3 regions of the Gracilibacillus sp. HCP3S3_G5_2 genome follow, and region 3 is predicted to be linked to each of the others. Evidence: predicted binding sites of a transcription regulator. Region 3 holds the regulator's gene; each other region holds the start of a gene.
What was found. Region 3 encodes CtsR, which represses protease genes until heat stress. Its sites were predicted from a motif close to ATGGTCAATAAAGGTCAAACA; they were not measured.
Positions count from the first base shown of each region.

Region 1: the regulator CtsR is predicted to act here: its motif matches at 2,568-2,588, upstream of ACTNEP_RS12370 (ATP-dependent Clp protease ATP-binding subunit).
Region 2: the regulator CtsR is predicted to act here: its motif matches at 3,060-3,080, upstream of clpP (ATP-dependent Clp endopeptidase proteolytic subunit ClpP).

Region 1 is NZ_JBQHXU010000007.1:217,718-225,854, forward strand. It holds gene ACTNEP_RS12360 (DNA-3-methyladenine glycosylase family protein) at 20-892, shown strand; gene ACTNEP_RS12365 (hypothetical protein) at 889-2,226, opposite strand; gene ACTNEP_RS12370 (ATP-dependent Clp protease ATP-binding subunit) at 2,682-4,808, shown strand; gene ACTNEP_RS12375 (dimethylarginine dimethylaminohydrolase family protein) at 5,126-5,956, shown strand; partial or broken gene ACTNEP_RS12380 (YVTN family beta-propeller repeat protein) at 6,307-7,401, opposite strand; tRNA gene ACTNEP_RS12385 (tRNA-Ala) at 7,881-7,952, shown strand.
Region 2 is NZ_JBQHXU010000002.1:435,079-443,215, forward strand. It holds gene ACTNEP_RS04655 (PLP-dependent aspartate aminotransferase family protein) at 1-1,780, opposite strand, end outside; SAM riboswitch class I at 1,886-1,993, opposite strand; SAM riboswitch class I at 2,066-2,181, opposite strand; gene clpP (ATP-dependent Clp endopeptidase proteolytic subunit ClpP) at 2,396-2,992, opposite strand; tRNA gene ACTNEP_RS04665 (tRNA-Arg) at 3,326-3,398, shown strand; gene ACTNEP_RS04670 (GNAT family N-acetyltransferase) at 3,620-4,144, opposite strand; gene ACTNEP_RS04675 (SRPBCC family protein) at 4,689-5,132, opposite strand; gene ACTNEP_RS04680 (HPr family phosphocarrier protein) at 5,306-5,563, opposite strand; gene whiA (DNA-binding protein WhiA) at 5,705-6,655, opposite strand; gene ACTNEP_RS04690 (gluconeogenesis factor YvcK family protein) at 6,689-7,642, opposite strand; gene rapZ (RNase adapter RapZ) at 7,645-8,137, opposite strand, start outside.
Region 3 is NZ_JBQHXU010000013.1:85,989-94,125, forward strand. It holds gene ACTNEP_RS17470 (PIN/TRAM domain-containing protein) at 1-746, opposite strand, end outside; gene radA (DNA repair protein RadA) at 884-2,254, opposite strand; gene clpC (ATP-dependent protease ATP-binding subunit ClpC) at 2,594-5,023, opposite strand; gene ACTNEP_RS17485 (protein arginine kinase) at 5,025-6,101, opposite strand; gene ACTNEP_RS17490 (UvrB/UvrC motif-containing protein) at 6,098-6,640, opposite strand; gene ACTNEP_RS17495 (CtsR family transcriptional regulator) at 6,653-7,117, opposite strand; gene ACTNEP_RS17500 (MgtC/SapB family protein) at 7,240-7,935, opposite strand; partial or broken rRNA gene rrf (5S ribosomal RNA) at 8,130-8,137, opposite strand, start outside.

The sequences.
Region 1 (8,137 bases), on a different contig from region 3:
TTCGAGAGGGGTTATGGCGATGTGGCTAGAGAAAATAGAACTTACAATACCGTATGATTTTGACTATCTACTTTTTAGATTAGACATGGATAAGTTGTATTATGTCGATTTCCAGAAACGATCTGTTAAAGTACCCTTACGTATAAAAAAGGAAAAATATGTGGTAACTGTTACGGCAATAGGTACAACAGAAAAACCTATATTTTTAATAGAAGGGAATGATAACGAAAGAAAGGACGATCTGCTTGTCCGAATAGCTGATATATTTGCATGGGATCAGAATCTGAAAGTGATTCAAGCTTTTTTTGCCAAAACAGATTTAGCAGGGTTGTTTGAGAAATATCCAGCAACGCCGTTAATTCGAGAATTTGATCCTTTTAGTAATTTAGTGAAAACCATTATTCATCAACAATTAAATATGGCTTTTGCTCAAGTTTTAACCGCAAGATTTGTGACGACTTATGGGGAACAATTGGACGGCGTCTGGTTTTATCCGACACCGGAAAAGGTAGCAACCATTCCTTACCAAGAGCTGCGAGACATGCAATTTAGTACACGAAAAGCGGAATATGTCATAGATACCGCGAAGAAAATTGTTGCAAATGAGCTCAATCTAACTTCATTTTATGACCAAAGCGATCAAGAAGTGCTGCAACAATTAACCAAAATTCGCGGAATTGGAGCATGGACGGTACAAAATTGGCTGATGTTCTCGCTTGGTAGACAAGACCTTTTTCCATCAAGTGATATAGGTATTCAGAATGCATTAAAGCTTTATTTAGGCCTTGACCATAAACCAGCTACGCCCCAGGTAGAAGAATGGAGTCAAGCTTGGCAACCATATCGTTCCTATGCTGCAATGACATTATGGCGCAGTATTGAAGAGCCTTAAGAAGATATATTGGCAATTAATTGTTTATAGGTGTTTGCTTGTTCTTTGTCACCCTTTGCCAAATAGCTTTTGTATAGATATTGAACGGGAGCGGGATCATTTGGCGATAATTCCATTTCCCATTCAAAACAGGCAATTGCTTGGTCGTATTGTTCAAGATCAAAGTAAATTTCACCTAAAGCAAATTGCTGATCGGGGTTATCTGTCAATCTTTCCATTTTTTTCAGCTTTTGCATAATCGGTAGTTCGGAATCTTTTAAGGATGTGATGATCTCTTTCAAAGATAGATGTTGCAAGAGCTTTTTAATCGTTATGTGGAGAGTTTTCTCCAGTTGTGCTACATCATTTTTATAAATACGCATTACTGCTTGGAGAAGAGCTTGATAATCTTCAGCTAATTGGTCAGCGGAAACAGAAACTAGTGCCTTCTCAAATACTTGACGGTCTTCAATCGGATGATGAAGGTAATACGCTAAAATAACTTGATAGCCATCAAGCTTGACGAGTATGTCGATGATCTCTTTTGGTTCCGGATATTGAGACAATAATTCTTGCCATAAAGCGATTTGGTCCTGCTTGGACAGTTGTGCTTGTGCCAACTGATCAAGTTGTGTGACAGCCTTTATGGATGAACATTTCAGGTAGATGAGGAAGAGCTGATCAAATTTTCGATTATCTATATGATATTGTCGTATGACCGAATTTATGACGGTTTCAGGGAAATTTTGATCGAAATAAATAGATTCTAAATAGAGAGGATCAGACCATTCTATTGTAAGCTGCTCAATGTTTTGATATAGGTCTTTATATTGTTGAAAGTCAAAATGATGGAGCATATCTTTGGCAAAAATATCATGTGGTCGTACTTGGGTATAATTAACAAGTATTCGGAAAGCTTTTTTTAGTTGGCCGTTTCGGCGATAGTTATAAAAGGTCTTTTTTAGGAGAGCAACGATTTTTTTCTCATCAACATAGTTATCGAACATCGCAAGTACGTAGAGCATTTCTGTTTCGTTATATTTGTTGGAGAGCTTTTGGACCATTTGATTATTGGAAGTCAGTCGATAAGTATCTTCTTTTTGGAGCAGTGCTTTCGTTAATGGATGATCGGCAGTAAATATATGGCCAGATTGAAAGGCATTTTTTAAAAAGGATTGCAGTCGTATCGAAGTTGTTTTCTTAGCGTTAATATAGCGGTCTTTGTAAAAAAACAAATGATAAGATTGCTTTTTTTGACCAATTGCTTCTACTATTTTAGCCTGTTTATATACGGTCATTTGTACTACATTAAAGCGCATTGTTTTTTTATTGTGCATTAACTGGATGGTTGTCATTATGAAACAACTCCTTTTTATTACGGATTACCTTTAGTTTAGCACAAATTATCATTCCGAAAAAGAATGTTGTCAATGTAAATTCTTTGTAATATTTTCTTTCAAAGCACAAGCACCTATTTATTTCTATGGTAAGATGGACTAAACGTTTACTAGGAGGATCTATGTGCTAAAAGAAATTTTATGGACGATACTCTTAGCCTTATTACTAGTGTTTGTTCCCTTTGGTGTGGTAATTTAAAAAAATAATAGAAAAGAAGCGCAATCTACCTTCGTAGGTTGTTTTTTTTATGGTTTAGGAAATAATAGATTTGATAAAAATTTTTTGAGCAAAGATCTTGAAAGTCAAAAAAGGTCAGATTATAATAATAGATAAGAAAGGTCAAATATAGTCAAAGTCAAAATTGACCTTGATTACAGTATCACTTTATAAAAAATTGAAGGAGGAATGACAAATGAAATGCCAGCAATGTGGTATTCATCAAGCAACGATTAATGTAAACCTTCGATTTAATGATCAAACCGAATCTTTACATGTTTGTGAATCATGCTTTCAAGATATAAAAAATCAAATGAAAAATCCATCAGGTATGTTTGGAGGACAAGGCTTTGAAGGCTTTTTTGCCGGAGGAGCAAATGGTTCTAACCAAGCAAATGCCAAAACGCATACAAGACAAGGTGGAAGAGGTAATGGTCTTCTCGATCAATTGGGGAAAAACCTTACCGATGCTGCAAGAGCAGGACTAGTTGATCCTGTGATTGGACGTGAACAAGAGGTTAAACGGGTAATAGAAACACTTAACCGTCGTAACAAGAACAACCCAGTCCTAATCGGGGAACCAGGTGTTGGTAAAACAGCAATCGCAGAAGGATTAGCACTAAAAATTACAGAAGGAAACGTACCGTCCAAGCTGCTAGATAAAGATATTTACATCTTAGATGTAGCATCATTAGTTGCTAATACGGGTGTTCGCGGTCAATTTGAAGAGCGAATGAAACAATTAGTATCCGAACTGCAAGAACGTCAAAATGTCATCCTTTTTGTTGATGAAATTCATTTACTTGTAGGTGCCGGAACTGCAGAAGGCTCTCAAATGGATGCCGGGAATATCTTAAAGCCTGCATTGGCACGAGGTGAATTACAATTAATCGGTGCGACGACATTAAAAGAGTACCGTCAAATTGAAAAAGACGCAGCACTAGAACGTCGTTTCCAGCCAATTATGGTAAAAGAGCCATCTTTAGCTGAAGCAGAGCAAATCTTACAAGGCTTGAGGGAACGTTATGAAAAATATCATAAGGTAAGCTACTCTGATGATGTGTTACGCGCTGCCGTAACATTATCAAAGCGTTATATCCAAGACCGCTTCTTACCAGACAAAGCGATTGATTTAATTGATGAAGCAGGTGCACGTCTCAACCTTGATGTAAGTGAGTCAGATCACGAAGCATTGCAGAAACGTCTCGACGAAATCGGCAAAGAAAAAATGGAAGCTGCTGAGAAAGAAGACTATGAACGCGCAGCGAACCTAAGACATCAAGAAATCAAGCTTGAGAAAAAATTAGCAGAAACAAAAGAAGCACCAAAAGCAGAAGTAACAGTGGAAGATATTCAATTAATAATAGAAGAGAAAACCGGAATCCCTGTTCGAAAAATCCAAGCAGATGAACAGTCCAAAATGAAAAACTTAGCGGACAACTTAAGTCGAAAAGTAATTGGTCAACAAGTTGCCGTTGACAAAGTAGCTAAAGCGGTTCGCCGTAGTCGTGCCGGTTTGAAGTCGAAACATCGTCCAATTGGTTCCTTCCTTTTCGTCGGACCAACTGGTGTCGGTAAGACAGAACTAACGAAAGCACTAGCAGAGGAACTGTTCGGTACTAAAGAGGCAATGATTCGCCTTGACATGAGTGAATATATGGAGAAGCATGCCGTATCTAAAATTATCGGTTCACCACCAGGATATGTAGGTCATGAGGAAGCAGGCCAATTAACAGAAAAAGTTCGTCACAATCCGTACAGCTTAATTCTGTTAGATGAAATTGAAAAAGCCCACCCTGATGTACAAAACATGTTCCTACAAATCATGGAAGATGGTCAATTAACAGATAGTCATGGTAGAACGGTAAGCTTCAAAGATTCTGTGATTATCATGACAAGTAATGCTGGTACCGGGGTGAAGAAAATTACGGTCGGCTTCAATAGTGATAACAATGAAGCTGTTTCAACACTAGAAAATTTAAGCAGCTATTTCAAGCCAGAATTCTTGAACCGTTTTGACGCGATTATTCCATTCAATGAATTAGAACAAGAAGATCTACTCCGAATTGTAGACCTAATGATCGCGGAATTAAGCAAACAATTAGAAGAATCTGATCTTACCATTACTGTAAGTGATGAAGCGAAGAAATTCCTTGCTGATAAAGGTTATGACCCTCGCTTCGGTGCACGTCCATTACGTCGCGTTATCCAGGATAAAGTAGAGGACGGCATCACAGATCTCATCTTGGAAGAAGAGGATGTTAAACAAATAGAGATCATGTTTGAGAACGAAGATATCGTTGTGAAAAAGAGCGCTAGCTAGTATTTTAGCTAGTGCTTTTTTTGTGTTGTTTACATAATCGGAAAGAGGCCAGCAAAGTCCAGAAAGTGGCCAGCAAAATACATAAAAGAAGCACGGTTGGCAGCCTAAGGACGAACCAACCGTGCTTGTTTTCAAGATATTACTTTATCTGTATGAAAGAAAGAACCATTTGATTACTGAAAGATTGATTTAAAAGATAAAATGATGCAAGTGTACAGGTTTGTGTTTGGACAATTCTGGACGCTTTGTCCCTTTCTTTAGAATGAATGAAACGAAGTAAGGTATAATAAAAAATAAAAAAGGGAGCGCATTTCTCCATGATTTATCAGCAAAATGAATATGACCGCTTAAAACGAGTAATTACTTGCCCACCAACATATATGGAAATTAGAAAGGTCATCAATGAAACACAGAAATTTTATGAAGATGAAAATATTGATGTAGATATAGCTATGGAGCAGTTTGAAAGTTTTGTACAAACATTGGAACAGTTTGATATTGAAGTGATCGAACTGACACCAGACCCTAAGTTGAATGAACAAGTCTTTACAAGAGATATCGGATTTACAGCAGGAGCATCACTTTTCACTTGTGAGATGGGGCGTAATATTAGGAAGCCAGAAATCGATGTGTTGCATCAGTACCTTGATCACGAAAATTTGCCATATATACCTTTGAGTACACGCTCTATTGAAGGGGGCGATGTGATTGTTTCTAACGATAAAGTTTTTGTAGGAAGGAGTCTTAGAACAACTACAAAGGCTATTGAAGAGTTACAATTACAAATTCCTGAAAAAGAGGTCATTACGGTTCCTATTCGTGAAGATATTCTTCACCTGGACTGTTGTTTTAATTTAGTGAGTGATAAGGTAGGACTTATCTATAACGACGCTTTTAATGAAAAGGAACGCAACTTACTCCATAATGAATTTGATTTAATAGAAGTAACGGATGATGAGCAATTTACTTTGGGTACGAATGTATTTTCTCTCGGAGATCGACACATTATTTCGTTACCTGACAATAAACTTGTGAATGAACAGTTAACAGAAAAAGGATTCGAAGTTGTAGAAGTACAGTTTTCGGAAATTATTAAATCTGGCGGCTCCTTTCGGTGCTGTACTTTGCCAATAGAACGAGAGAAGTAATGGACATAACCAATTTTCTTCACATCAAATACGAACGATGTAATACGTTTTATTGCGCAATATAGGGATACTTTTCACTAACTTACGTTTTATGATATCGAGTGTAAAGCATCCACTCTGACTGATCGTTTCGCTTTCCGAGGGTCATGCTCTTTAGTAACCTATTTTATAAAAATTAAATTCAACTTATGGGAAAGCCATTGTCTGTGTGTGGACAAATAAGAAAAAATAGGAATACGTACCAAAAAAGCAGGTAGAAAAAAATCCGTTTTTCCTTGCCTGCTTTTATTTCTATAGAAAACCACTCGTTATAACCTATTTTAGGGGTGAATCAGAATTCGTGAAGGGATTTATTCGCATATTGTTCCGATTGCTATACCAGTTGGAGCGTTACCCACTGGGATAGTATCGATTACTGTATTCGTTGTAATATCAATGATCGATACTGTATCTTCAGCTTGATTTGTGACGTAAGCGCTTGTTCCATCCGGCAAAATGGCGATTTGATCAGGTGATTGACCAACAGGAATTGTAGCAATAACTGTATTCGTAAAAACATCAATGACCGATACATTGTTATTCCCCTTATTTACAATGTATGCGAGGGTTCCGTCTGGTGTGATGGCTGCACCAACGGGTTGGATTCCTACGGGAATGGTATCAAGGACCATGTTCGATTCCAAATCAATAACCATTACATTGTTATCCCCTTGATTAGTGACAAAGCCACGTGTCTCGTTCGGTAAAATGGCGATTAATCTAGGACGATCTCCAACATCAATCGTATCGACTACCGTATTTGTCGCCGTATCAATGACCGATATTGTATCACCCAATTCATTTGCGACGTAAGCACGCGTACCATCCGCAGTAAAACTAATTCCTTGAGGGCCGTTCCCTACCATAATGGTAGCTACCACTGTATTTGTCGCTGTATCAATAACCGAAACAGTGTCATCTTCATGATTGGAGACATAAGCGGTTGACCCATCTGGAGAGATTCCTATACCGAGCGGATCTTCGCCAACGATAATGGTAGTAATCACCGTATTTGTCGCTGTATCAATGACCGATACGGTGTTAGAAAAGAAATTTGGAACATAAGCTCTTGTCCCATTTGGCAAGACAGCTACTTCAAGAGGGGCATTTCCTACAGTAGTGGTAGCAGTAACCGTATTTGTTTCCGTATCAATAACCGATACGGTATCATTTGCTGGATCATTTATATCACCCGCATTAGTGACGTAAACGATGAAATTACACGAAATTGGGGGCGGGGAAGGGTTCCTGTAGAGAGTGATACAGTATGTCCCACTTTCACCTTCATCGGCTGTGATCGTAAAAGAAGTTGGATTATTCACAGATTGGGTATCCGTATTCCCTGGTGCTGCACTTAAAGAGATCGCTGGAGATGCGGCTCCTGCTGCCGTTACCGGTCCTGTGCTTGATACTGAATTGAACAATTGAAATGTTCCTGAACGATAACTACCAGCTGTTGCACTCCAAACTTCTTCAGCTGCTAGCGGGCCATTAAAATTTCCGCAAAAGCTCTCTTGCATAATCGGAAACGAGGGACAACAAGCTCCCATTCTTTTGGTGGATTTCATTTTCCTTCCTCCCTTCCATAAGATTCTTGACAGCCATGGTACATTTCTATCTTATCTATACAATTAATTTATAAAAATTCTTTGAAAAAGATTGTACATTTGTTACTAAAACAAATTTTGTGCTAGTTCATCATCTTTTCATATCTTTAACAGAGAGAGTATCAGCATCGCTGTCATGAACGGCAAAGTAGATGGATATTAAAGCAAATTTGCAATTTGTTATTCTCTGAGTTATCAAATCATAAAAACTTGCTGCAATCCCATCAAAATTATATAATAAAATTAATTTACGAATTCAACCTACTTGATTTTATAATGGGGCTGTAGTTCAGTGGGAGAATACTTGTCTGGCAGACAAGGGGTCACGGGTTCAAATCCCGTCAGCTCCATTCTTGACCAACCATATGTTAATAACTCCATCAAATCGTATCGCTCTTACTTGTTCTAATTACAGAACGAGAGGAGTGCTTCTTAATATAAAAGGCAACAGGTTACTATTTTTCCATTCATTCTTGTATTAAATCTACATAAAATAGGGAAAACGAATAAGAAGAAATATTCATACAATACTACC
Region 2 (8,137 bases), on a different contig from region 3:
AGGTGGAAATAGTTCCTCTTAAGCGTTGTGCCTCTTTATATGTGCATCGGTTATGGACCACCTGCAAACCACCTTGAAGGGCTATTTCTTCCGCTTTTGGTGACACAACACCTTCTTGAAGCCAGAATACTTTTGGATTTACTTCTATTGCCTCTTTGGCAATCTCTACTGCAGCGTCTGGACTACGGAATACTTGGACAATATCGATATCGACCGGAACACTTTTTAAGTCTGGATATGCTTTTTCTCCTAAAATTTCCGTTTCTCGCGGATTAACCGGTATGATTTTATAGCCAAGTCGCTGCATTTTTCTTGCTAGGCGGTAACTAGGTCTCGCTTCTTTTCCACTTAGCCCAACAATGGCTAGAGTCTTTTGTCGTGTTACTTCTTCTCCGTTTTCCACGTATCGTTCATATGGTGAATTTAATGCCCATTTGATAATTCCTTCGTCATTTACAACAATTTGCTTCTCATTTTCTTCACCTATTCCAGTTGCCTTCACTAGCGCTTGGTCAAGGTCATTTTTAATATCCCTAACTGATTCGATGCCTACAGACAAGCGAACTAATTCTTCTGAAACACCAGTTTGTTCAAGTTCTTCTTTTGTCAGTTGCTGGTGTGTTGTAGATGCTGGGTGGATAATGAGTGATTTAGCATCTCCTACGTTCGCGACATGTGACCATAATGCAACATTGTTGATTAAGTCACGACCTGCATCACGTCCACCTTTAATGCCAAATACAATAATTGAACCATAGCCATTATTTAAGATACGCTTTGCTAACTCATGGGATGGATGACTTTCAAGACCAGGATATCTTACCCACTCTACCGCTTCATGTTCATTTAAGTGTTTTGCGAGTTCCAGTGCGTTTTGATTATGTCTTTCAACGCGAATATGCAAAGTCTCTAATCCCTGTAACAATTGAAATGCATTAAAAGGACTTAGTGCTGCCCCAAAGTCTCTCAATAATTGCACACGCACTTTGGTAATAAAGGCTAATGTTCCAAAATCTACTGCATAGCGAATACCGTTGTAACTTGGATCAGGCTCTGTGAACGCTGGATATTTTTCAGAATTCCAGTTAAAACGTCCACCATCAATAATGACACCACCAATGGATGTTCCATGGCCACCAATCCATTTCGTTGCAGAATGGACTACAATGTCTGCACCAAGTGTGATTGGTTTACATCCAAATGGAGTGGCAAAAGTATTATCAATTATTAACGGAATACCAGCATCATGTGCAATCTCTGATACCCTTTCCACATCTAATACCTGTAAACCAGGATTACCAATAATTTCACCGTAAACGGCTTTTGTTTTATCTGTAATCGCTGCTTTAAAGTTTTCAGGGTCTGTTGGATCAACGAATGTAACAGTAATTCCATAACGTGGAAGTGTTACATTGAACAAATTGTATGTTCCACCATATAAGTTGACGCCTGCAACAATTTCATCACCGGCACTTGCCAGATTTAAAATTGATAGCGTTATAGCAGACATACCTGAGGCTGTAGCAACAGCCGCAACCCCATCCTCTAAAAGAGCCATCCTTTTTTCAAAGACATCAACCGTTGGATTCCCAATTCTTGAATAAATATTGCCCGGCTCATCTAGAGCGAATAATCTTTCTGCATGCTCCGTATCGTGGAACACGTATGAGGTAGATTGATAGATAGGTACTGCCCGTGAACCTGTTGTCGGATCAGGCGCTTGCCCTCCATGTAGATGAATTGTTTCCGGATCGTAAGTTGAGCCTTTAAAATTTGTCATTATTTATTTCCTCCCCAATTAAAATTTCCATTTTAAGTACTATCTCTATTAAAAAAAGCCTTCTTCGATAAGAAGAAGGCTTTAACTGACATAACAGTAGTCTTCCCCTTATCTTTCAGGATAAATATCCTGCAGGAATTAGCACCTTTTAAGCTTTTGCTTAATGGTTGCTGGGTATCATCGGGCCAGTCCCTCCACCTCTCTGGATAAGAGTTTTAGTATTCAATTGTTCATAAAAAAGTCTCTCTACACCGAGATAGAGAGACTTGAATATGTATATTCGCTCTCTTATCTCTCTAAGTATATGTACTTAGTGGAATTGGCACCTGTATTAAATGATGATTCACTTAATGGTTGCCGAGGCTTCCTAGGGCCGATCCCTCCACCTCTCTAGATAAGAAATATATAATTCCGAGTTGTTTACTCGTTTTTATTAATGCTATGTAATACTGTAGCACGCGATAAACACGATGTCAAGATATTTTCTGAAAATTAATACAAATAAAAAGTGGAGACTTCTTCTAAGTACTAGCTTTGGATTACTGTTAACACTAAGCATTTAATATCAACTTTTCAACGAAAAAAAGTGGCGGTTAGTTCCGCCACTTTTTCTTTTTAATTTAAGTCTGATGGTTTCTTCTCCATTACTTTATCAATTAGACCGTATTCTTTTGCTTTTTCAGCAGACATGAAATTATCACGGTCTGTATCTTTTTCAATTACTTCTAATGGTTGACCAGTACGATCAGCTAGAATTTGGTTTAGCTTTTTACGCATTTCGATAATACGATTAGCATGGATTTGGATGTCTGACGCTTGCCCTTGTGTACCACCTAATGGTTGGTGAATCATTACTTCACTGTTTGGTAAGGCAAAACGTTTACCAGGTTCACCAGCTGCCAATAAGAACGCACCCATGGATGCGGCCATACCAATACAGATAGTTGATACACTTGGTTTTATGAACTGCATCGTATCATAAATCGCCATACCTGCAGTAATAGAGCCACCAGGTGAGTTAATGTATAATGAAATATCCTTATCTGGATCCTCTGCCGCTAAGAATAGCATCTGTGCTACAATACTGTTTGCAACATTATCATCGATTCCACTGCCAAGCATGATAATTCGATCTTTTAAAAGGCGTGAATAGATGTCGTAAGCACGTTCGCCTCGATTTGTTTGTTCAATTACTGTAGGGATTAAGTTCATGAAAAATTCCTCCTTTATAACACTTGCTTTTTCATTCATGAATTCTAACTATTTTTATCTTAACTGAATGGTCAAAAAAGGTCAAACGATTTGTTTTTCTAACCTCATCCTACCCTTAACTATAACGATTTAAACCTTACATCGCAAATATTCAAAGTTTGATTTATGTATTGAAATTATACGAGCGATTCGCTATAATTATTCTTGTCGCATTTTATCACTGTACAAATAATCCGAAGAAGCTAAGTGCAATAGCACTAATAGTTTGATAATCTTCGCTAATCCTCAGTGATTGAGAAGCTTTGTTACACATAGAAAGAAGTCTAACATTATGCGCCCGTAGCTCAGGGGATAGAGCAATGGTTTCCGGTACCATGTGTCGGGGGTTCGAATCCCTCCGGGCGCGCTTATATGATAGAAGAAAACACTGTCATACCAATCTCAAACAGGTTGCACATGTAAAATATGTGTAAAACGGTACGCTCTTCTATATAGTGTTACACATATGTTTCTAAAATGCTAAAGCACCTACTTCTTACGGTAGGTGCTTTTCTTTTTCCACATTAATTCGAAAGGACTTATGCGAACTATGCAACTATTGTATTTTTTTACAATAAAGTAATCCCCTTATTTTAAATCTGTAAATAGCATTCCATACACTATGCTATCTGTCCATTCACCTTTACTCCAAAAATCCTGAATGAAATGAGCTTCTTTTCTCATCCCTATACGCTCACATAATCTTTGTGATGCTTCATTTCTTGCATCAAGGTTAGCTTGAATGCGATGCACCTCAAACTCATCAAATAACTTCTTGACTAAACCACTCACGGCTTCTGTTGCATAACCCTTTCCTGCAACATTTTTAGAAAAACTATAACCAATTTCAACTGTATCTTTCATATCTGTATACCATACAGATAAATCACCAACTACGTTAGTATCGTTTACTACCGCTAAACTTAACATTCCTTCTTTTGTGAGTGTGCTATTTTCTAGCTTTTTATTAAACTCTTCCTGCATATTTTCAAGTGTCCACGTATCATGCAAGAGATATTTACATATATCATCATTATTGTAAATATTAAATACATCATGTAAGTCATTACTCAAAAACGGCCTAACTGTTAATCTTTCAGTGCGAAATTCCAAAAAGACTCCTCCTCTAAAGAAAATGATCTCTATAAAACGCTAACTATAGATTAATTGCAAAGGAACTGAAAATGTATCCATCCAATAAAATTGAATTTTTTAACCATGGTTGATAATCTGCACCACTCCCAGTTCCTCTACCTTCTTTAATTCACTAATCGACTTTAGATGTTCTTTTTCTTTTCGTCACAAAAATACCCTTTAGACAATCATATCCAAAGGGGTAAAGCTTCGCAACTTTTCTATAAACGTCGGGACTTCATTTTAAAACTACAGTTAGTCTATTTTTCATTTTGCTCAATTTTAATTTCAGTGACGAATTTTTGTTTTCCATATATATTATTTATATACTTAAGGAACGATAAACAAAAAATTCATCAGGATAATCGGAGGCTTATATGGCACTTGATCTAGCAACGTTCTTATTTGATGTGAAGAACATGGGCTATGTCCCAATCTCGTTATCTTCACTTATTTACACTTCCTCAATAATTATACTCTACAGTAAGAGCATCAATAAAAGTTATTTCTGTATACCTTCCTTTCAAGAATTCTCTAGAGCTCTTTCTTGATAAGGTGTACCTTTTCCAAACTCACAGTACTCCTTTAAACTTAGCAAAAACATTGCCCAATTGTAATTGCAAAACTTATAACATAACGTAATTTCCTGCCATTGAGCATGGCTGAAATCAATCGTTGTAGTGCCGTTAGACTCTGTTAAGGCAAATGTGATCTTCGTTCCGATCCATTCCGGTTCGGCATTCGATTCTATACATTCCCAGCTGACCCGCTTATCTGGAACAAGCTCGATGATCTTCACTTTGACGGTATCATTAGGACCAAAGCGAAACGCATTCTCTTTTCCAACGACCTCCTCCACTTCCAAATCATTTGTCCATACTTTTGACAAGCCTTCTTTTGTAGTTAATGCAACATATACTTGATGTGCTGATGTATTTATTTTTTGTAGTTGCTCTATATTTACCATGCGCTCCAACTCCTCTTCTATTGTTAGCTAAAACTACTATTCGGTTGGATTGTAGCATAGTTTAAATAGCATGGTTTATTATATATTGCTATTGAGGCAACACCTTTTATTTATTACTAATTCTTAGACCGTCAAAGATATAGGATAAACCATCCAGATGAGTAACGCCTACTTTACTCTTTTCCTTCAACAAATTTTACTAATTCGTTTAATGCTTCCGCATCATCACTGCCATCTGTAATAATGGTAATCGTATTCCCTTTTGACAAAGCAAGGCTCATTAATCCCATAATACTTTTGGCATTAATTCGTTTGTTATCTTTTTCGATAAATATCTCCGAAGTAAAACTGTTTGCCTTCTGTACAAACTGAGCTGCTGGTCTTGCTTGTAATCCTGGATCTACTCCAATAACCACTTCTTTCTCTAACATCCTAAACCCCTCCCATTTAGTAAGCGCTATCATTTTATTTTACTATCTAATAGCTCATCTTATTCTTATAATATCATAGAGGAGGAGAAATCCTCCTCTTGTTTATCACAGTGATAAAAGAAAAGCTCATCGAGGAAAGCCTCACATTTTCAGTGTTAATTCTTCTTTTCGTAATTGATCTGCGAATTGATCAATTTTCTTCAATCTATGGTTAATACCTGATTTACTAATTTTACCACCAGATACCATTTCGCCTAATTCTTTCAAAGAAACATCTTGATGTTCCATTCTCAACTTTGCGATCTCTTGCAACTTATCAGGCAACGCATCCAGTCCGACAGTCTTCTCGATAAAGCGGATATTCTCAACCTGTCTAAAGGCTGCGCCAATTGTTTTATTTAAATTGGCTGTTTCACAATTCACTAAACGATTAACAGAATTCCTCATATCCCGAACGATTCTTACATCTTCGAATTTAAATAATGCTTGATGGGCACCAATATAATTTAAGAACTCAGTAATTTTTTCTGCTTCTTTAATGTAAGTAATAAAACCTTTTTTCCGTTCCAAAATTCGGGCATGGAGATGATATTCATTCAACAAATCACACAATGATTGATTATGCTCTTCGTGAAAATTATAGATTTCTAAATGATACGAAGAAGTTTCTGGATTGTTAACTGAACCCCCTGCTAAAAAAGAACCACGCAAATAAGCTCTGCGGCAGCACTGCTTTCCAGTATACTTTTTAGATATTGTACGAATAAATTGGAATGGTTCCACTAATATTTCCATGTCTTGAAGCATCTCTTTTACGCCTTCGTTCATTCGAACAATATAAACATTATTTTTTTTCAATTTCATTTTCTTTCGCACTAATAATTCTACCGGTATATGATAAATCGATTTTATTAATGTATATATACGACGTGCAATTGCTGCATTCTCTGTTTGTACATCCAAGGAATAATGATTTTTTGAAAAAGAGATAGCACCATTCATTCTGATCAATGCTGCTAATTCAGCCTGTTGGCAGCATTCATCACTTTCGATTTTCGTTAACTCTTTTTTTATATCAGCTGCAAAGGACAACTTTCTCCCTCCCCTCTTTTTCCACTGCTAGGACTACATTAACGAACATAATACTTTTGCTACTTTGTCCTTGTCGTGTCGTAGTGAATGATTAAGTTCTTTCACAATATCTTCTTCGATAATTTCTAATCCCATTTGCCGTAATTTATCGAGATCTTGCTTTACCGGCTCGGCGTTCTCTTCTGCATATACCATTTTCACATCATGAGCGATAGCCTTATTGTGAACAATAACCGCCTGAATACAACCTGTACCAATATGATCCATAATTGCTTCAACATGATCGGAAGCAGTATAATGGTTAGTTTCACCAGCTTGCGTCATAACATTACAAACATAAACAACTTTTGCCTTCGTATTTCGTAATGCCTCTCCTATTTGTGGCACAATTAAGTTTGGTAAAATACTTGTATACAAGCTGCCAGGTGCAATGACAACTAAATCTGCTTCATGAATAGCTGAAATTGCTTCCGGTAAAGGAAGTACCGGATTTGGTTTCAAAAAAACACGTTTTATCCGTTTATTTGCCTTCGGAATGTTGGACTCCCCTACGACTATTTCTCCATCTTCATATTCTGCATGAAGAAACATATTTTGATTAGCAATTGGGTAAATGTTTCCTTTTACATTTAATACTCGAGATATTTCTTTTATTCCATTGTAAAAGTCTCCCGTAATGGAAGTCATTGCTGCTAGCAATAAATTACCCATCGAGTGTCCGGAAAGACCATTTCCTTTTGTAAAACGATGTTGAAATAAATTCATCAGCATTGGTTCAACATCAGAAAGTGCTGCAATAACATTACGTATGTCTCCTGGGGCTGGCATTTCCATTTCAGAACGTAAGCGACCGGAGCTCCCACCATCATCGGCAACCGTGACAATTGCTGATAGATCAATTGCTTGTTTTTTTAGTCCTCGGAGAAGCACAGGCATACCAGTGCCACCTCCGATGACAACTACTTTTTTCAATTCAGATTGTGACATTTTTATCCCTTTCGTTTATCTATATCACGGTGACTGACATGTGTGACATAATTTTTTTGAAAATGCTTTGCTAAATGCTCAGCAATAGCTACAGAACGATGTTGACCTCCTGTACAGCCAATCGCAATAACGAGCTGACTTTTCCCTTCACGTTTGTATTGCGGGAGCATAAATTGCAATAAGTCAATTGTTTTTTCTAAAAACTTTTGTGTATCTGACCATTTGAACACGTAAGAAGAAACTTCTGAATTTAAGCCAGTGAGTGGACGCATTTGTTCGACATAATGCGGGTTTGGCAGGAAACGAACATCAAATACTAGGTCTGCATCGATCGGCAACCCATACTTGAAACCAAAGGAAACAGTGTGAACAGAAAAAATTTCCTGGTCTTTTTTACTGTAGCGTTGCACTATTTCTTCACGTAATTCCTTTGGCTTTAATTTAGATGTATCAATAAAATGTTGTGCTCGTCCACGGAGTTCATCCAGTATTTTC
Region 3 (8,137 bases):
TCTTGAATTTCCTCAAAATCCCCTTCATAAATCTCCACATTTATCGGTAAGTCCTTCTGGATGCGATTTAGAATATCTAAACCTCGGCGCCCACGATTTCGTTTTAATGCGTCTGAAGAATCAGCAATATGCTGCAATTCTTCTAAAACAAATTGAGGAATAATAATTGTCCCTTCTAAAAAACTCGTTTGACATATGTCCGCAATTCGTCCATCAATGATTACACTCGTATCTAATATTTTTGGTTTTGGCAATTCAAGATGAGCTTCTTCAGGTATCAAGGACTTTTTCTTTTCCCTTTTAGGTAGCGTAAATAATTGCAAAAATTCATCTCTTCTTTTAAACCCAACTTGGAATCCAAAATAGGCAAGTAAGAAACTTAAGAAAATTGGCACTACCTGTGAAACAACTCGTATATCAATCGATTGAATCGGATCATTTAAGAAATATGCAATAATTAAACCAATAATAATACCTAAACTGCCAAATAATAAATCCGATACTGGGGCTTTCATTAACATCTCTTCAATCCAAGCAAAGAAACTCAAAATATAATCAGAAATCCATATAGACACAATAAATAAAATAATTGCTCCTACTACTAACCCAACATAAGGCGCTACATAGTCAGACATCAGCCATGTACCTTCAGCAAACCCTATTAATTCCAACAATCTTGGAATATATAAATATCCAGCGGTACCACCTGCAATAATAAAAAATAGTTGCACGAATCGTTTTAGCACCACAGTCACCTCCTATAATTTAGTCTCTCCTATTTATTAACATTTTAAACATTGTTTATGCTTTTTATTAAACTGCCATTACTCGTAAGGAGAGCGCAAATGAAAATGATATATATAAAAAGATAAACATATAACTTTTAATCTCCCAAAGCTATCTTGATTGCTTCTTGGACAGAGTTTACCCCAATAAGTTCAATAGATGAAGGGGCCGTCCATCCATCTATATTTTTTGCAGGAATGATCGCTCTCTTAAATCCTAATTTAGCTGCTTCTTGTACACGTTGTTCAATTCGAGATACTCTGCGTACTTCACCGGTAAGTCCTACCTCACCAACTAACACATCATCTGTATGTGGCGCTCTATCTCTAAAGCTTGAAGCAATACTAATCGCAACTGCTAAATCTATCGCAGGTTCATCTAATTTTACACCACCCGCTACTTTCACATATGCATCTTGATTTTGCAACATTAAGCCAACTCTTTTTTCTAAAACAGCCATTAATAGCGGCACTCGATTATGATCAATTCCTGTTGCCATTCGTCGAGGGTTACCGAAACTCGTAGGGGATATTAATGCTTGTATCTCAACTAAGACCGGTCTCGTTCCTTCCATTGATGCAACAATTGTTGAACCTGCAACACCTTGTGATCGTTCTTCTAGGAAGATCTCAGAAGGGTTTAATACTTCTGCCAATCCTTCTTCTCTCATTTCAAATATGCCCATTTCGTTGGTACTGCCAAATCGATTTTTTACACCTCGCAATATCCGAAAAGTATGGTGCCTTTCCCCTTCGAAATATAAGACGGCATCTACCATATGCTCAAGTAATCGTGGACCGGCAATAGATCCTTCCTTTGTAACATGCCCAACTATAAAAATAGGTATATGGTTTTGCTTAGCAATACGCATCAATTCACTAGTACATTCTCGTACTTGTGAAACACTACCAGGTGCACTTGTCACTTCTTCTTTATAAATGGTTTGAATAGAGTCAATCACCACAAACCCTGGTTTTAATTGATCAATTTGATTTCCAATATCTACTAGATTCGTTTCAGAAAGTACATATAGTCTTTCTGAAGAAATAGCTAATCTGTCTGCTCTCAGTTTTGTCTGTCTTGCTGATTCTTCTCCAGAAATGTATAACACATCTACGTCGCGCTGTGCTAATTGACTGGAAACCTGAAGTAATAGCGTAGATTTACCGATTCCAGGGTCACCACCGATTAAAACTAAAGAACCTTGCACGATACCGCCACCGAGGACACGATTTAACTCTTGCATTTTCGTTTTAATTCTTGGTTCTTCCTGTGATTGAATACTAGATATTTTTTCCGGTTTTTGAGCTGTGACAGTGCCTGTTGCCCAATTACCTCGTACTGTTTTTGCAGCTGCCACTTCTTCTACTAATGTATTCCACTCGTTACACCCTGGGCATTTCCCCATCCATTTAGCTGATTCATAACCACAGGATTGACAAACAAATTTAGATTTCCGCTTAGCCAAAAGTATCGCTCCCTTTCATTATATACGAAAAGACCCTCTTATAAGTTACAGAGATCTATCAATTTAGTTAAAGATGTATGTAAAAAGTGTAAAAAAAGGATAATCTTTAAATCTCCTTCCTTACTTATACGGTGATGGTATTCTTGCCTCATATCACACAAACCGCATCTCCATAAAAGTCCCATTTACTACCTTTGATCTACGTGCTGTTTCCCATGGATAATAGCAAAGAAACCGAGAGCTCGGAGTAGGAGTGAGTACTACATCTAACTACTTGTCATTTTCATCAAGTGTAAATGTTGAAAAAATCGGAAGGGGTATCCTTCCGATTTTTAGCTTTTACACGACTTTGAATTCGCCTGATTCATCAAGGTCAATCGTTACTTTTTCGCCTTTTTTGATGGTTTCTTTTAACAACTCTTCTGATAATAAGTCTTCCACATTCTTTTGAATGGATCTACGTAATGGTCTAGCACCATATTCAGGGTCAAATCCTTCATTTGCGATCTTTTCGATTGCCTTATCTGATAATACAAAGTCTATTTCCTGTTCAGTTAAACGCTTCTGTAACTCTTTTACCATTAGCTCAACAATGTTTTTCATATGTTTTTTCTCTAGTGAATGGAAAACAATGGTTTCGTCAATACGGTTTAAGAACTCCGGACGAAAGGCTTTCTTTAATTCTGTCGTTACTTTTGAACGCATATCTTTATAATTCTGTTCTTCATCCCCAAGACTAAAACCAACATATTTATTGCGTTTTAGTTCATTTGCGCCGACATTGGATGTCATAATTAAAACAGTATTTCTAAAGTCAACGGTACGTCCTTTAGAATCGGTTAAACGACCATCTTCTAATACTTGGAGTAATATATTAAATACTTCTGGGTGTGCCTTCTCTACCTCGTCTAACAAGACAACAGAATATGGCTTTCTACGTACTTTCTCTGTTAGCTGTCCGCCTTCTTCATAGCCGACATATCCCGGCGGTGAACCAACAAGTCGTGAGGTTGCATGCTTCTCCATATACTCTGACATATCGATTCGAATCATGGCATCTTCATCACCAAACATGGATTCTGCTAATGCACGTGCAAGTTCTGTTTTCCCAACACCAGTCGGGCCTAAGAAAATAAATGAACCAATTGGGCGTTTAGGATCTTTTAAACCGGCTCTTGCACGGCGGATTGCCTTGGAAACTGCCTTAACAGCCTCTTCCTGGCCAATTAACCGATCATGCAAAATATCTTCCATATGCAATAATCTTTCACTCTCATCCTTAGTAAGCGCTGATACCGGTACTCCCGTCCATGTTGATACAACGCTAGCAATATCTTCTACTGTTACTTCAGAATTCTCTTGGCCCTGTTTTTCTTTCCACTTTGTTTCTGTTTCTTCTAGTTCCTTTTTTAATTTTTGTTCATCATCTCGTAATGCCGCAGCCTTTTCGAATTCTTGACTTTGAACGGCGGCATCCTTTTCTTTGCGTACTTCTTCTAATTGCTGTTCTAATTCCTTTAAATTAGGAGGAGTAGTGTAAGAACGCAAGCGTACCTTAGAGGCAGCCTCATCGATTAAATCAATTGCTTTATCCGGCAAGAAGCGGTCTGTGATATAACGGTCTGACAGCTTTGCTGCTGCTTCAATTGCTTCATCTGTAATCGTCACACGGTGATGTGCTTCATAACGATCTCTTAGGCCTTGCAAAATTTGTACCGATTCTTCAACAGATGGTTCATCCACTTGAATTGGTTGAAAACGACGTTCTAATGCAGCGTCTTTTTCAATATATTTGCGATATTCATCTAATGTTGTTGCACCGATACATTGTAATTCACCACGTGCTAACGATGGTTTTAAAATATTTGAAGCATCAATAGCACCTTCAGCACCACCAGCTCCAATTAAGGTGTGTAATTCGTCAATAAAAAGGATCACATTATTAGCCTGGCGAATTTCTTCCATTACTTTTTTCAAGCGATCTTCAAATTCACCACGATATTTCGTACCAGCAACTACTGTACCCATATCAAGTGTCATTACCCGTTTATCGCGAAGTATCTCCGGTACCTCATTTTGAACGATCTGCTGCGCCAAGCCTTCCGCTACTGCAGTTTTACCAACACCTGGCTCTCCAATCAAAACAGGGTTATTTTTTGTACGACGACTTAAAACTTGAATGACTCGCTCAATTTCTTTTTCTCGACCAATAACAGGATCGATATTGCCTTCTTTGGCAATCGACGTTAAATCACGTGCTAGTGAATCTAACGTAGGAGTACTGGCATTGTTATTACTTTGCGTATTCCGTCCGTTTTGAGAACCCCCGGATTCTGAACTCCCTAACAGCTGTAAGACTTGTTGGCGTGCTTTATTGAGGCTGACGCCAAGGTTATTTAAAACTCGAGCAGCTACTCCTTCTCCTTCACGAATAAGACCTAATAAAATATGCTCAGTACCTACATACGAATGACCTAATTTTCTAGCTTCATCCATTGATAACTCAATAACTTTCTTCGCCCTTGGTGTATAATGAATCGTTTGAGATACTTCGTTACCTTTTCCGATTAAAGATTCGACTTCAGCTCTAATTTTATCAGCACCAAGTCCAATCGCATGAAGTGCTTTTGCTGCAATTCCTTCCCCTTCACTTACCAGTCCTAATAAAATATGTTCAGTGCCAATATTATTATGACCAAGACGTACCGCTTCTTCCTGTGATAATGCTAATACTTTTTGTGCTCTTTCTGTAAAGCGTCCAAACATCATATTAGTATTCCTCCTTCTGCTCCAATGTAAATCGTTCCCTAATTAAGGATGCACGAAATATATCCCGCTCATTCGGTGTCAGTATTTTTTTGGCATATTGTTGTAAAAATGCCGGCTGTGTTAAGACAACCAATTCATTCAGAATCGATTTAGATATATTCTCAATGAATCCGAGGTCAATACCTAGACGGACATCGGACAAACACTTTGCCGTTTCTTTTGATTCAATAATTCGACTATGCTGTAAAATACCATAGGAACGAAATACTCGATCCTCTAATTCCAACTCTGATTGTTCCATAAGTAAGTTTCGAGCATGCCTCTCATGTTCAATTAACTTATCAACCACACCTTTTAAATCTTCGATAATATCCTCTTCAGAACGTCCCAACGTTATCTGGTTGGAAATTTGAAAAATGTTCCCTAAAGCTTCACTACCTTCACCATAAATACCGCGGACCACTAATCCTAACTGATTAATTGCCGGGATCATTCTATTAATTTTTCGTGTTAATGCAAGTGCAGGTAAATGCATCATGACAGAAGCCCTTAATCCGGTACCAACGTTTGTAGGACAACTGGTGAGGTAACCTCTATTTTCATCAAAGGCATAATCGATTTTTTCTTCTAGCCAGTCATCTAATTGAAAAGCCTGTTCCAATGCTTTCTCTAATTGTAAACCAGGAAAATATAACTGCGCTCGAATATGGTCTTCTTCATTAATCATAATCGATACCTGTTCATTCTTAGAGATTAACGCTCCACCATTTTTTGACTTTTCGGCTAAGTGTGGGCTGATTAAATGCTTTTCCACCAATACTTGCTTTTCTACTTGTTTTAAATCAGACATTTTAACAAATTCGAAATCCTTATATTGTAAATAAGAGCGATGGTTAAATTCCTTTTCCATAAAATAGAGGATGTTATCCATTTGTTCTTCTTCAGCAATTAATGGAAAAGGTGACTGTTCAAAATTTCGGGCTAACCGAACGCGGCTGCTCATAACAATATCACTGTCAGGTCCATTCTCTTTCAGCCAAGGGCTAATCGCTTCATTCATAAATTGCTCTAAACTCACGAATCATCACGCTCCTCATAGCGATTTAGATTCTTTTCCAATGACCTTATTTCATCGCGAATTTCCGCAGCAGATTCAAAGGCTTCCTCCGCGATTGCTTGTTGTAACCTAATCTTTAAATCTCTTAGCTTTTTGCGTTGATAAATATCAGAACCTACACGTTTTGGGACTTTCCCCTCATGTGTCGTGTTACCACTATGCACTTTGCGAAATAGCGGATTTAAATGTTCGGAGAAAGTATGATAGCATGAGGCACATCCAAACTTCCCAATTCTAGCAAATTGTTGATACGTCATCCCGCATTTTTCACATTGTAGCTCTTTTTCTTTTGATTGTAGTGATTGGTGGTGCATTGCATTAGATTTTGGATTAAACAGTCCTGATAAAAGGTGGTGCAAGGAATAGGCATCTTCTTCTTGAGATACATAACCTTTTTCCTTTGCACATCGCTGGCAGACATGAATTTCTGTTTTCTCACCGTTTATCACTTGTGCAAAATGAACGGTGGCCGGATTTTGTTTGCACTCTTGGCACTCCATACCGCACACCTCCTAAAATTGATATTTTAAGGTATTAAGCATTGCGGACAAAATTCTGGCTCGAATCTCATCACGAATTGGCAACTGAAAGGAGAGCGTATTTCGATCAATCGCACCAACCATTAACTTCGCTTCGCGTTCCGTAATTAATTCCTCTTCCAAAAGGCGTTCTAGGATATTCACTGCCTTTTGCTGTGAGATCTTTGGCTGAATCATTTCAATAATTTCATCTATTAATTTAGCTTTATCTTCGTTAGTAATGCGACTAATACGAATATAGCCCCCGCCACCACGTTTACTTTCCACTAAGTACCCTTTCTCTAAAGTAAACCGTGTATTGATGACATAATTAATTTGAGAAGGAACACATTCGAAGCGATCGGCAATTTCACTACGCTTTATCTCAATGATTTTGTGCTGATTGTTATGCATGATTTCCTTCAAATATTCTTCTATAATATCTGAAATATTACGCATTTTCCCTCCTCCAATCTGACTTTGACTATATTTGACTATATATTTATTATACTGTATATCAGCTTGGTTGAAAACTATTTGGTCTTCATTATTATAACCTTTCTTACGCTGTCTCAAACCCTTTACGCTCGAAAACGGATCTTAATTTTTTTTACCTCTTCCTGTTTTAACAACCATTCATATAAATTATCTCGTTTCTTTTGATGAATCGCGTCAATATACATTTTTATTTTAGTTATTTCTGGACTCTCGTTAGAAATATCAAATTCACGAATTTCGATTGGATAGGATTGTACCCGTTCAATAAAAGAAGAAGTGTTATTTTCCTTCGTAAGTTTTACTTCAAAAATAATATGATGATTCTTCCTATGAAGTCTTTTTTCAAATTTATTTAAAACAACCAAACTTATAAGGATTATGAGTGTAGTCACAACAGCCTCTTTATACATGCCAATTCCAACAATCAGTCCTAGTCCGGCAACAGCCCAAATAGAAGCGGCCGTGGTCAGTCCGCGAATAGTTCCACCATTTACAATTATGGTACCTGCTCCAAGAAAACCAATACCACTGATTACATAGGAAGGTATCCGAGCCGGATCAAACTGAATATTATCGTAATTTTCGATAAAATGCTGAAAACCATTTATGGAAAGAAGCATCATTAAGCAAGAACTGACACCAACTAAAATATGAGTACGAAAACCAGCGGAATGCTTATTAACTTCCCTCTCAAAACCAATTAAACCTGATAAAACTAGTGCAATCATTAGCTTGGTAACAGACTCTAAAAATTCCGGGTCAAAGAAATTACTCCACATAAAAACACACCCCTGTACAAGATTTTTTATCAACACAATTAATTCACACATCTTAACTTGCGTAAAATAATTAATAAATAGAATAAAGAGTATATAGCAGAATATTACTCATGAATATCCCTTCCTTGAAATAGTTACCCTATTTTAACATACAAAAAAACTCCCTAGTCCTATGACTAAGAAGTCTTTCAATTGCCTGGCA